DNA from 3 places in the Nocardiopsis sinuspersici genome. Region 2 is predicted to be linked to each of the others. Evidence: riboswitches for the same ligand, from Rfam matches in the RefSeq annotation. Region 2 holds a riboswitch; each other region holds the start of a gene.
What was found. Region 2 has a riboswitch for cobalamin ahead of NOSIN_RS11465 (ABC transporter substrate-binding protein). Riboswitches for the same ligand answer to the same signal wherever they lie in the genome.

Region 1: linked by a shared signal. The riboswitch ahead of metE (5-methyltetrahydropteroyltriglutamate--homocysteine S-methyltransferase) and the one ahead of NOSIN_RS11465 (ABC transporter substrate-binding protein) in region 2 are both predicted to bind cobalamin.
Region 3: linked by a shared signal. The riboswitch ahead of NOSIN_RS23305 (ribonucleoside-diphosphate reductase subunit alpha) and the one ahead of NOSIN_RS11465 (ABC transporter substrate-binding protein) in region 2 are both predicted to bind cobalamin.

What each region holds. Positions count from the first base shown of each region.
Region 1 is NZ_MCOK01000001.1:950,923-955,129, reverse strand. It holds gene metE (5-methyltetrahydropteroyltriglutamate--homocysteine S-methyltransferase) at 1-1,779, opposite strand, end outside; cobalamin riboswitch at 1,936-2,128, opposite strand; gene NOSIN_RS03995 (polysaccharide deacetylase family protein) at 2,368-3,888, shown strand; gene NOSIN_RS03990 (polysaccharide deacetylase family protein) at 3,999-4,207, shown strand, end outside.
Region 2 is NZ_MCOK01000001.1:2,669,612-2,673,818, forward strand. It holds gene NOSIN_RS11450 (hypothetical protein) at 1-111, opposite strand, end outside; gene NOSIN_RS11455 (hypothetical protein) at 321-713, opposite strand; gene styA (styrene monooxygenase subunit StyA) at 1,140-2,387, shown strand; cobalamin riboswitch at 2,444-2,656, shown strand; gene NOSIN_RS11465 (ABC transporter substrate-binding protein) at 2,717-3,757, shown strand; gene NOSIN_RS11470 (FecCD family ABC transporter permease) at 3,754-4,207, shown strand, end outside.
Region 3 is NZ_MCOK01000001.1:5,398,162-5,402,368, reverse strand. It holds gene NOSIN_RS23305 (ribonucleoside-diphosphate reductase subunit alpha) at 1-2,295, opposite strand, end outside; cobalamin riboswitch at 2,453-2,634, opposite strand; gene NOSIN_RS23300 (hypothetical protein) at 3,051-3,623, opposite strand; gene NOSIN_RS23295 (NYN domain-containing protein) at 3,652-4,207, opposite strand, start outside.

The sequences.
Region 1 (4,207 bases), 1.7 Mb from region 2:
CACCTGGCGGGCGGTCTCGCCCAGCGGCTGGTCGGTGCGCACGAACGACCAGGCGAGCATGGTCACCGGTCCGGTCAGCATGCCCTTGACCGGCTTGTCGGTGCGCGACTGGGCGTAGGTGGTCCACTCGACCGTCATCGGCTCGGGGCGCGAGACGTCGCCGAACAGGATCGGCGGGCGCACGCACCGCGAGCCGTAGGACTGCACCCAGCCGTTCGAGGTGGTGGCGTAGCCCTCCAACTGCTCGGCGAAGTACTGGACCATGTCGTTGCGCTCGGGTTCGCCGTGCACGAGCACGTCCAGGCCGATCTCCTCCTGGAGTGCGACGACCCGGTCGATCTCCTCGCGCAGGATCTGCTTGTAGGCGTCCTCGGACAGCTCTCCCCGGCGGTGCGCGGCACGGGCGCGGCGCAGCTCCGGGGTCTGCGGGAACGATCCGATCGTGGTCGTGGTGAGCGGGATCTCCGTGGGCCTGCCCCGGTCCTGGGGGCGCTCGTAGGCCTCCGGGCCCAGCGCGTCGAGGCGCGCGCGCACGCGGGCGTCGGTGAAGGCCGGGGGACGGACGCCGCCCCCTCCGGTGTGCTCGGCCTCGGCGCCCTCGGAGAGCACGCGGCCGAGCAGGGCCACCTCCTCCGCCTTCTGCCTGGCGAAGGCCAGGGCTTCGCGCAGCCCGGGGGCCAGGGAGGTCTCGGCCTCCAGGTCCAGGGGCACGTGCAGCAGGGAGCAGGAGGTGCTCACGGTGAGCTCGTCGGTGAGGGCGAGCAGTGTGCCGAGCGTGGCCGCGGCGGCCGGGACGTCGGTGCGCCAGACGTTGCGGCCCTCGACCACGCCCGCGACCAGGCGGGTGGCCCCCAGGCCGGAGACCTGTACCAGGTCGTCCACGCCCTCGTCGTCGGTGACCAGGTCCAGGCCCACGGCCTCGACCGGGGAGTCCTTGAGGACGCGCAGGGCGGGCGCGCCGATGGAGCCGAAGTAGGTGGAGACCAGCAGGGCGGGACGGTCGGAGAGGGAGCCCAGGCGCTGGTAGGCGCGCTCCAGGCGGCCGACGGCGGCACGGCCCTCGTCGGTGGCCAGGATCGGCTCGTCCAGTTGGACCTCGGTGGCGCCGGCGGCCCGCAGCTCGCCGAGGAGCCGGGCGTAGGCGTCCAGGAGCTGGTCGAGCAGGACGATGGGCTCCCACCCCTCGGGAGCGTCGTCGGCGGCCTTGGCCAGCATCAGGAAGGTGAGCGGGCCGACCAGGACCGGGCGGGTGTGGAACCCCGCCTCGGCGGCCTCGCGGAACTCGGCGACGGGCTTGTCCCCGACCAGGCGGGGACGGGTGCTCGGTGACAGCTCGGGGACCAGGTAGTGGTAGTTGGTGTCGAACCACTTGGTCATCTCCAGCGGCAGGGCTCCCTGCTCGCCGCGGGCGAGGGCGAAGTAGCGGCGCAGCTCCTCGTCCCGGTCGTCCGCGGCGGCGGGCGGGGCGAAGCGCGGGGGGACCAGGTCGAACAGGACCGCGGTGTCCAGGACGTGGTCGTAGTAGGAGAAGGTGTTGGACGGGATGTCGTCCACGCCGGCCTCGCGCAGCTGGGCGTAGACGCCCCGGCGCAGGTCGGCCGCGACCGCGTCCAGCTCCTGGGCGCTGGTCCCGCCCCTCCAGTAGGACTCGCTGGCGCGCTTGAGCTCCCGGTGGGGGCCGATACGCGGGTAGCCGTGCACGGTGGAGCGCACGGAGGCGGGAGGTGGGGACGCGTCCGGGGAGGCGGGGGCCTCCGCGGGCCTGGGTGTCTCGGTCATGAGCTTCTCTCCCTCGTCGAAAGCCGGGTACCGGCCACGAGGCGGAGCGAGGAGCGGACCCGCCGGTGAACGCGCCGTGAGCGCACACCCGCCGCCGTCCTCGGCCCTCCCTCGGGGCGCGGGACCACCGGCGGCACGGGTGCGCCGCCGGGTGGAGGCAGGTCTTCGGACTCGGGGGCTCGGACGGTGCGGACACCGTTCCTCCTACTGGCCGCCGCTTCCCGGTTTCCGACCTTTCCGACCGGACTACCAGTGCTTGTGGCGACGCTCGTTCCCCCATACCGCTGCGGGGCAGTCCCGGATTCGCACCGGGTTCCCTCTTGCGACACGCCCCTCCCCACCGGGTACCGTCCCGACCGCGGGGTGGCGCGTGTACCTTCCACGGCTGCAAGTATAGGGAGACCCCTCGCCCCTGTACCCGGCGTACACCCCCTGTGTCCGGCCCCACGGCGTGAACCCCTGCCGCACGACCGGCATCACACCCGATGTGAAACGTCGCGCGGGCGAGTCTCCCCTGTCTCTCCCCGCGGACGTTCGTTCGACGATGAGCGCGGAGATCCCCTGGTGAAGAAGCACTCCCATCCGACCATGGACCCGGACCACCCCCTGATCACGGTTCTGGTAGCGCTACTGGTTCTGGCGGGAATGGTGTTACTGGCGGCCCGGCCCTCCGACGAGGCCGGTCCGCCGGCGGACGAGGCACCGGCGGCCGCCGCCGAGGAGAAGAAGGCGCCGCCCCGGGCCGAGGGCGGCCCCGACGGGCTGACCGTGGTGGACGCGGCGGACGTGGTGGGTGTCGGGGAGGCCGAACTGGCCTACGACGGCGGGATCCCCGCCTCGGTGACCTACCCTGTCATCCCCAACGCCGAGCCGCTGGCCGACTTCCTGAAGCGCGAGCTCGACGCCGAGGTGCGCGCCTTCGAGGCCGCGAGTCCCGGCGCGGTCTCCTTCGAGGCGGACTGGAACCTGACCACGGCGGGCGACGGCCTGGTGGGGGTCCGGATGACACGGGTCGAGACCGACTCCGAGGGCTCCAAGGAGGGGTACACCACCTACTGGTACGACACCGCCACCGCCCAGCACCACCCCTCCACCGCCCTGATCGCCGGACAGGAGGAGCTGGAGGAGCTCAACGCCCTGGTGCGCGAGACGGTGGGCGGCAAAGACGGCGGCCTCCACCCGATCAGCTCCCTGTACGACTCGATGGGGTTCAACCCCGACGGGGACCTGGTCGTGGAGTTCGACGCCGGACAGGTCGCGGCCGCGTCGGAGGGCCGCGCGTACGCGGTGGTCGACGCGGAAAGGGCCGGGGCGCTGCTGTCCGAACTGGGCGCGCGCGTGCGCGACGCGGCGACCGTGGGCGTCGAGGACTTCGAGATCCCCACCCCGCCCCCGGCCGGCGGGGACGGCGGTGGTGACGCTCCCGTGCCCGGGGAGCTGAGCCCGACCGACGACGGCGTCGACTGCTCCGACCCCGACACCAAGTGCGTGGCGCTGACCTACGACGACGGCCCCGGCGGACGCACCTCCGAGCTGCTGGACGTCCTGGCCGAGCACGACGCGCGGGCCACCTTCTTCCTCACCGGCCACCCGGTCATGGAGCACCCGCACACGGTGCGGCGCGCCTACGCCGAGGGGCACGAGCTGGCCAACCACACCCTGAACCACCCCGACCTGGCCGCTCTGGGCGCGGGCCGGGTGCGTTCGGACCTGAACACCGTGCAGGCGCTGGTGTACCGCGAGACGGGATACCCCATGAACCTGATGCGTCCGCCGTACGGCTCCACCGACGACGGCGTGGCGTCGGTGACCGCCGACATGGGCCTGGCCCAGATCCTGTGGAGTGTGGACACCCTCGACTGGAAGGACCGGGACGCCTCGACGGTCCGCGACCGGGTGCTGAAGGGCGCCTCGGAGGGCGCGATCATCCTCATGCACGACATCCACGGCACCACCATCGACGCCGCCGGCTCGGTCATCGAGGAGCTGGACGCGCGCGGGTACACCATGGTCACCGTGTCCCAACTGCTCGGAACCACGACCCCCGGCGAGACCTACCGCGACGGGGTTCCCGACACTCCCGAGGAGGACGCCCGGGCCGACGCCTAGGCATGTGACGGTGACCACATGCGGTCACCTCCACGGGACCGGGCACGACGTCCTCTATGTTGCTCCCATCAGCCACGTCAGCCTCCGCGCAGGGATGAGGGAGTCCGGTGTTGTCGTCGACCCGAGTTCGTCCGAGCGAGGCCGTCCGGTGTCCGGTGGACGGAAGGCGCGGACCGCGGGAGCGCAGACCGCTGTGGCCCGCGGCCGTGCTGGCGGCGCTGGTCCTGCCGCTGGCGGCCTGTGGCGTCCAGGAGGCCACCTCCGGGGTCGAGGATCCGGAGCTGATCACGGTCCTGTTGGACGAGCCGGGTGAGGGGGT
Region 2 (4,207 bases):
CCCGACGCTCCCGGTAGGCCCGGGGTCCCTCGTCGGCCCGCGCCGGATGTCGTTCGCGCCCTTGCCCCGGCCCGTGCGGCGCCCCGACTTGCTCTTCTTCTTGGCTGCCATCCCGGACACGTCCTCCCCACGCCGCGTACGGTCCTTCGCCCGCTCGGAACGCAGACCCTACGCCACAGGAGGGTTCTCCTCCACCCGGGAGTCCGTGAACGCGGGACCCGGCCCGACCTCCAGCGCTTCGTAGGACCCTCGGCGCTCCCCGGTGCAAGGACTCTCCTGCCCGCGACCACCGCCACCGCCACCGCCACGATGAGGGGGCCTCACAGCGCCCCCAACATGATCGGAGCCGCGTTCATCAGACTGTGGACGGTGAGAACGGGCCACATCACCCGGTACCGGCTCCACAGGTAGCCGAGGAACAGTCCCGTCATCCCCTGGTTGACGAGGGCGTGGGACGTACGTTCGGCGAAGACGCGCGTCGCGGACGGCTCCCGGGGCGGTACCAGCCGCACGAGGACCAGGCCCGCCATGGCCGGGACCCAGCGGTGCCACATGGGAACGGTGTCGTGGTGGTCGGCCGAGTACCGAACGCCGGTGGCGCCGTTCACGGCCAGCCACACCGCGGATCCGGCGATCAGGGCCAGCCCTGCCACCAGCACGGCGGGCCCCGGTACCCCGTGTCCGGAAAAGGTCGGCCCCACCTTGTCTCGCACGCCTGAACCCTAGGGGACCGCGCGAGCGGGCGTGAAGCCGTGGCGATCACTTCTCGGACCGGAGGCCAAAGGACGGAGAAAACCGGGCAGACCCGGCTTTTCCCGACGGGCCTTGCCGCGGCACCGGCCTTTCCCAACACCCGCAGAAATTTCCCCTGATCACGGGCGGCACATCACCGGACGGACGTGTTCACCACAATCCGACGAGCACTTCCACGACAAGCTTTCGCGCGGTCCCCTCACGTTCTCCCGTGAATGTCCATCTCCCGTGAATGTCCACCGGATTCCCCGCACATCCCTGGCGAGGCCGATCCATGTTCCGTACGATCACCAGCGGTGAGGAAAAGGGCACACCCCGCCCCCGGAGACCCCATGCGCTCCGCCCCACCGGCTTCGCCCCCCACCACCCCTGCCGCCAGGAGAGACGTGAGCAAGAGGATCTGTATCGTCGGTGCCGGAACCGCGGGCCTGCACCTGGGACTTCACCTGCTGCGGCACGGGGTGGAGGTCACCCTCTTCACCGAGCGCACACCGGACGAGCAACGGCGGTCGAAGGTGCTCAGCACGGTCGCCCACCACGCGGTGACCGTGGAGCGCGAGCGCGCCCTCGGCGTGGACCACTGGCCGGTGGAGGAGCACGGCTATCCCGGCCACCAGTACCGCGTGGGCCCCGGTCCGGAGCCCACGGCCTTCGAGGGCCTGCTCCACGCTCCCAGCCGGGCCGTGGACTACCGGATCTACCAGCCCCGGCTGACCGAGGACTTCGCCGAGCGCGGCGGGGAACTCGTGTTCGGCCGGCTCTCGCCTGGGGACATCCCCTCCCTGGCCTCCCGGTTCGACCTGATCGTGGTGTGCACCGGACGCGGCCCGTTCGCGGAGATGTTCGACCGGGACCCCGAGCACTCGCCCTTCGACCGTCCCCGGCGGGCGCTGTGCGCCGGCCTGTTCACCGGTATCGCCCAGCAGCCCGTCCCCAACGTGACCTTCCACATCTGCCCGGGCGCGGGCGAGATGATCGAGATCCCCACGTGGACCGACGGCGGCCAGGTCATGGCCCTGGTCATCGAGAACCACTACGGCTCCGACCTGGAGGCACTGGCCGCCACCCCCTACGAGGAGGACCCGAAGGCCTACCGGGACCTCGCCCTGGACCTGCTCCACGATCACTACCCCGCGTGCTTCGAACGGATCGACCCGGCGGAGTTCGGCCCGCTGGACGGGCCGCGCGGCATCATCCAGGGCGCGGTCACCCCGGTGGTGCGCCGCACGCACACGGTGCTGGACGACGGCACCGTCGTGCTCGCCCTCGGCGACGCGCACGTCACCGTGGACCCCCTGCTCGGGCAGGGGGCCAACATGGCCTCCCACGCCGCCTGGGTGCTCGCCGAGGAGATCGTCCGCCAGGACGTCTTCGACCGCCGCTTCGTCGAACACGTCGACCGGCGCAGGGAGGACCGTGTCCTGTCGGCGACGCGCACCACCAACATGCTCATGGAGAACCTGGAGACCCTGCCCGAGGACTTCCTGGGCTTCCTGGGGGAACTGAGCCGGAACCGCTCCCTGGCCGACGAGTTCACCAAGTGGTTCAACTACCCCGAGTGCTTCTGGGACGACCTGGCCGACCCCCGGCGCACGCGGGCATGGGTCGCCCGGCACACCCCGGATCCCGTGTGAGGCACGGCCGGCCCGGCCACCGGACCTCCCGGCCGCGGAGGGCGGCGACGGGGCCTTGGTAGTCTGCCGGGGCCAGTCGTACCACGTCCGTGGTCAGGGAATCCGGTGCGAATCCGGAACTGACGCGCAGCGGTGAGGGGGACGGGCAGGGTAACAGCGCCACTGGGGCGAGGCCGTACCGACCTGAGCGTCGGCGCGGCCCCGGCCTGGGAAGGCACCCTGTCCGGACGAGCCCGAGTCCGAAGACCTGCTGGCCCCTCCGCGTCGAGTGCGCGGAGGAGAATCCGTGCCAGGCTCCGCGTTCGAGCCCCGACATCCGAGGCATGCCCATGTCGCGCCCCGCGCTCCTCCCCCTCGCCGTCCTCACCCAGGCCCTGCTGCTCACCGCGTGCTCCCCGTCCGCGGGCGGTGGAGCCGGCGAAGCGGACTCCGCCGCCGACGCCGGCGGCACCCGGACGATCGACAACTGCGGACACGAGGTGACCGTCGGCGCCGCGCCGGAGCGCGTCGTCTCCCTCAACCAGGGCAGTACCGAGATCCTCCTCTCCCTCGGCCTGGAGGACCGCATCGTCGGCACCGCCACCTGGACCGACCCGGTCATGGAGGGGCTGGAGGAGGCCAACGCCGGCATCCCGCGGCTGGCCGAGAACAACCCCTCCTTCGAGGTGGTCCTGGACGCCGAGCCGGACTTCGTGACCGCCTCCTTCGTCTCCACGCTCGGCACGGGCGGCGTCGCTTCCCGGGAGCGGTTCGAGGAGCTGGGCGTGCCCACGTACGTCTCCCCCTCCGACTGCGCCGCGGGCAAGGACAACGGGAGCGGAGGGGACGGCTCCCGCAGCGAGCCGCTCACCCTGGACGTCGTCCACGGCGAGATCCGCGACCTGGCGCGGGTCTTCGGTGTCGAGGAGCGCGGGGAGGAGCTCGTCGCCGGACTGGAGCGGCGGGTGGAGACGGCCACAGAGGGCCTGGACGCCTCCGACGTCTCCCTCATGTACTGGTTCGCCAACTCCGAGTCGCCCTACCTCGCCGGCTGCTGCGGCGCCCCCGGCGCCATCACCCGCGCGGTCGGCGCGGAGAACGCCTTCGCCGACACCCACGACGAGTGGCCGCAGATCAGTTGGGAGACCGTCGCCGACCGCGACCCGGACGTCATCGTGCTCGGCGACCTGACCCGGGAGTCCCAGACGGCCGAGACCGCCGAGGCGAAGATCGACTTCCTGGAGGCCAACCCGGCCACCCGCAACCTCACCGCGGTCCGGGAGGAGCGGTACATCCTGCTCAGCGGCCAGGCCATGAACCCCTCGATCCGCACGGTCGAGGGAGTCGAGCGGGTCGCCGACGGTCTGCGGGACCTCGGGTTCACCCGATGAGGGGTGCGCGTCTCGCGCTGCTCGCCTCCGGCGGGCTGGTGGTCCTTGCGGTGTCGGTCGCGGTCACCGTGACCGTCGGCCCCGCCGACATCGGCACGGCCGACGTCTGGCGCTCGGTGTCCGCCCGTCTGGGGTTGGGCGACAGCCCCCTGCCGCCGCTGCGCGAGGGCATCGTGTGGAACCTGCGCATGCCCCGCACCCTGCTCGCCGCGGTGTGCGGTGCGGGACTGGCCCTGTGCGGCGCGGTCATGCAGTCGCTGCTGCGCAACCCGCTGGCGGACCCCTTCGTGCTGGGTGTGTCCTCCGGTGCCTCCACCGGCGCGGTCGCCGTGATCGTCCTGGGGTGGGGCGGCGGTGTGGTGTCGCTGTCGGCGGGCGCCTTCGTCGGCGCGGTGCTCTCCTTCGGGATGGTGGTGCTGCTCGCCCAGAGCCTGGGCGCGAGCATGGACC
Region 3 (4,207 bases), 2.7 Mb from region 2:
GAGGCCGGAACGCCACGCACGGCGGTACAGGGAGTCGAGCTTCCTGCCGCTGGGCGCCGCCATGTACAGGTTCAGCGACTGGGCCTGGTCGATCCACTTCTGACGGCGCGAGCCGGCGTCCACCAGCCACTCCGGGTCGATCTCGAACGCGGTGGCGTACAGGGCCTTGAGGTCGTCCGGGACACGGTCGACGGCGCCGAGGCTGCCGTCGTGCATCTTCAGCGCGGAGACCATGTCGTCGTCCCACAGCCCGCGCGCCTTGAGGTCGCGCACCAGGTAGGGGTTGACCACGGTGAAGTCGCCGGACATGTTCGACTTGACGTACAGGTTGCGGTAGACCGGCTCGATCGACTGGCCCACGCCGGTGATGTTGGCGATGGTCGCGGTCGGGGCGATCGCCATCACGTTGGAGTTGCGCATGCCGGTGGCCTTGACGCGCTCGCGCAGCGAGTCCCAGTCCAGGGTCTCGCCCCGGTCCATGTCCAGGTCGCCCTCACGCGCCTCGGCCAGCAGCCGCAGCGAGTCGATCGGCAGCACGCCCCGGCTCCACAGCGAGCCCTCGAAGCTCTCGTAGGAGCCGCGCTCGGAGGCCAGCTCCATGGAGGCCTCGATGGCGTAGTAGCTGATCAGCTCCATGCTCTCGTCGGCGAACGTCACCGCGCCCTCGGAGGCGAAGGGCGTGCGCAGCTTGAACAGGGCGTCCTGGAAGCCCATCAGGCCCAGGCCCACGGGGCGGTGGCGCATGTTCGCGCGGCGCGCCTCGGGGATCGTGTAGAAGTTCACGTCGATGACGTTGTCGAGCATGCGCACGGCGGTGCGGACGGTGCCGCGCAGGCGCTCGACGTCCAGGCCGTCCGGGCCCACGTGCTGGGCCAGGTTGACCGAGCCCAGGTTGCAGACCGCGACCTCGTCGGCGCTGGTGTTCAGCGTGATCTCGGTGCACAGGTTGGAGGAGTGCACCACGCCCGCGTGCTGCTGCGGCGAGCGCAGGTTGGCCGGGTCCTTGAAGGCGATCCACGGGTGGCCGGTCTCGAACAGCATGGTGAGCATGCGCCGCCACAGGTCGACGGCCGGGATCTTCTTGGAGACCTTGATCCGCCCGGCCTCGGCCTCGGCCTCGTAGCGGACGTAGGCCTCGGCGAACTCGGTGCCGTACTTGTCGTGCAGCTCGGGGACCTCGTCCGGCGAGAACAGGGTCCAGGTGCCGCCCTGCTCCACGCGCTTCATGAACAGGTCCGGAACCCAGTTCGCGGTGTTCATGTCGTGGGTGCGGCGGCGCTCGTCACCGGTGTTCTTGCGGAGGTCGAGGAACTCCTCGATGTCGATGTGCCAGGTCTCCAGGTAGGCGCAGACGGCGCCCTTGCGCTTGCCACCCTGGTTGACCGCGACGGCGGTGTCGTTGGCGATCTTCAGGAACGGGACGACGCCCTGGCTCTTGCCGTTGGTCCCGCGGATGTGCGAGCCCAGGCCGCGCACCGGGGTCCAGTCGTTGCCGAGGCCGCCGGAGTACTTGGACAGCATCGCGTTGTTGCTGATGCCGTGGAAGATGGCCTGCAGGTCGTCGCCGACGGTGGTGAGGAAGCAGGAGGACAGCTGCGCCCGCACGGTGCCCGAGTTGAACAGGGTGGGCGTGGAGGCCATGAAGTCGAACGAGGACAGCAGCTCGTAGAACTCGATGGCGCGGGCCTCGCGGTCGTCCTCGTTGAGGGCCAGGCCCATGGCCACGCGCATGAAGAACGCCTGCGGCAGCTCGTAGCGGACCTCGTCGCTGTGCAGGAAGTAGCGGTCGTAGAGGGTCTGGATGCCGAGGAAGGTGAACTGCTCGTCGCGCTCGGGGCGCAGCGCGGCGCCCAGGCGGTCCAGGTCGAACCCGGCCAGCGCCGGGTCGAGCTGGCCGAGGTCGATGCCGCGGCTGACGTAGGCGGCGAGGTAGGAGGCGTAGCGCTCGCCCATCTCGGACTGGCCGGCGGCGTCGGGGGAGCCGCTGATGAAGGTGAGGGCCTCGCGGCGCAGCTTGTCCAGCAGCAGGCGGGCGGCCACGTAAGAGTAGTCGGGGTCCACCTCGACGAAGCTGCGGGCGGCCATGACCAGGGCCAGCTCGATCTCGGCGTCGGACATCCCGGGGTAGAAGCCGCGACGGGCCTCGGTGAGGACCTTCTCCGCCGAAACACCGGTGAGCCGCGCGCAGGCCTCGGCCACGACGTGCTCGATCCGGTCGACGGCGGCGGGGGGACTGCCGTCGTTGGTCGGTGCGGACCGAACGGATGCGGGCACGGCTTCGACGTCAAGGGTCATACAGCGGCTCCAAAACCTCAATAGAAGAGTCCCGGCGGGGAGGGGACCGAGATGCGAGGCGCACGGCGCCCACCGGTGGACCGGCGCACTGGGTGCGTACGGTCGTCGACCGGTGGATCGCGGCGGCTCACCCTCGAAGCCCCGTCGTCGGCACACGCTCACGTGCGCACCGGTGGCAGGTCTTCGGGCTTGTGGAGGTCACCGCTCCGGGATGTCCTCGGGGGTTCCCGGCGCCTGTGGCGGCCTCGTCTCCACTCACCGCTGCGGGGCAGCCCCGGTTTCGCACCGGATTCCCTCTTGCCTCACCCCAGGAGGTGAACCACCAGCGGGAGAGATACTACATCTAGGGGATGGAGGGTTGGAACACCGCAAGATGATGGCGTGTCACTGATTTCTCAGATGCTTCGACGACTGTCGGACACACACTCAGAGCGTGGTATCGGGGCCCGTTTCCACCCGCTCACCGCAGGGATCACGCCTCGTGGGGCAACGTTCGGGGGTGACTCGACACAGCCTAGGACGTCGCCGGGGCCGCCCGCGCCGAGGCGTCCTCCACGGGCCCGGAGAACCCGCCTGCGGCACGGCTCGGGTGCGTTCGCGGAACCCGGCGCACCCCGTCCGGAGGCCGCCTGCAAGGGCCCTGCGCGGGGACGGCACGCGTCGGCGGCCGGCTCCGGGCGTGTCGCACGCCCCCCGTGGACGTCGGAAAGCTCACCCGCCTGCTTCCCCGCCGACCCGAGGGGTTCGGGCGGCGGTCACCCCTCGTCGAGCCGCCGGTCCAGGGCGTCCTCGTCCAGCCCCAGGTCGACGCGGATGCGGAAACGGATCCGCAGCAGTTCCATCAGGAGGTCGCGGACGTAGGGCGAGGAGGCCAGGCCGAGGAAGCGGCCCGCGCCGACCGTCGCCCACCGCTCGGCCCCCTCCATGTCGTCGTGGGCGTACAGCGCCTCGGCGACGTGGATGTAGGTCTGCAGGCCCGGGGGATCCTCCGCCTCCAGGCGCTTGAGGTGCGCGTAGGCCTGCTCGGACTCGTCCAGGTGCAGCAGGGCCCCGGCGCTGAGTGCGCGCGCGTCGATCACCGTGGGCCCTCCGTCGTCGATCGCCCGCTGGTAGGCGGCGCAGGCGCGCTCGAACTCCTGGGCGATCTCCCACTGTTCTCCCGCGCGCACGAACAGCTCCGCGCGGGAGATCTCGCTTCCGGCGTCGACCTGGTTGGCCAGGTCCAGGAGTTGGGCGGCGACCGGTCCGTGCTCACCCGACCGAACGGCGTGGAATTCCAAACGGTCGAGTTCTGCCGTCGTCACGTGGGTCAACCGCATCGCCCCCATCCCCCTACTCGCACTCCCATGCTCAAGGTCAGGGTCTGGCGCGCTCCAGTGCCTGCCAGAACCCCTGGCGCAGTCCGTCCCGAACCTCGTCACGCAACAGGTGGTCGATCGGCAGCGAGGAGCCCTGAAGCAGACGCGCCTCCAGGTCGGAGGGCATCCTGGGTCTGCGGGCGAGGACGGCCTCGACCCACAGAGCGGGCGCCTCGCGAGCGATCGACTCCGCGAAGTCGTTCCCTTCTTTGTGCGCAACATGCACCGCTTCGTCAACGGTATGCGCGCCGGAGTGCGTCTGCTGGGGATATCCAGGACTGGGACGCGGTTCCTGGTAGTGGCCGGCGTCGAACCGGTCGGCGTGCTCGGGACCAGTAGGCGGCGGCCCTCCGTAGGAGGAGACCGCCCCACCGCGGTGGGCGGTGTCAGTTTCCGTACTGGTCCCATAGGTAGGGTTTGCGTCGGACGCACCCCCGAAGCCGGGATTGTCCCCGGCACCGAACCTGGGGTCCTGTGGTGGTCCGTTTCTCTGCGGTGGTGTGTGCCCCGGCTGTCCGTGCTGCCCGTCCTGGGCGAACGAGCGCTGCGCCCCG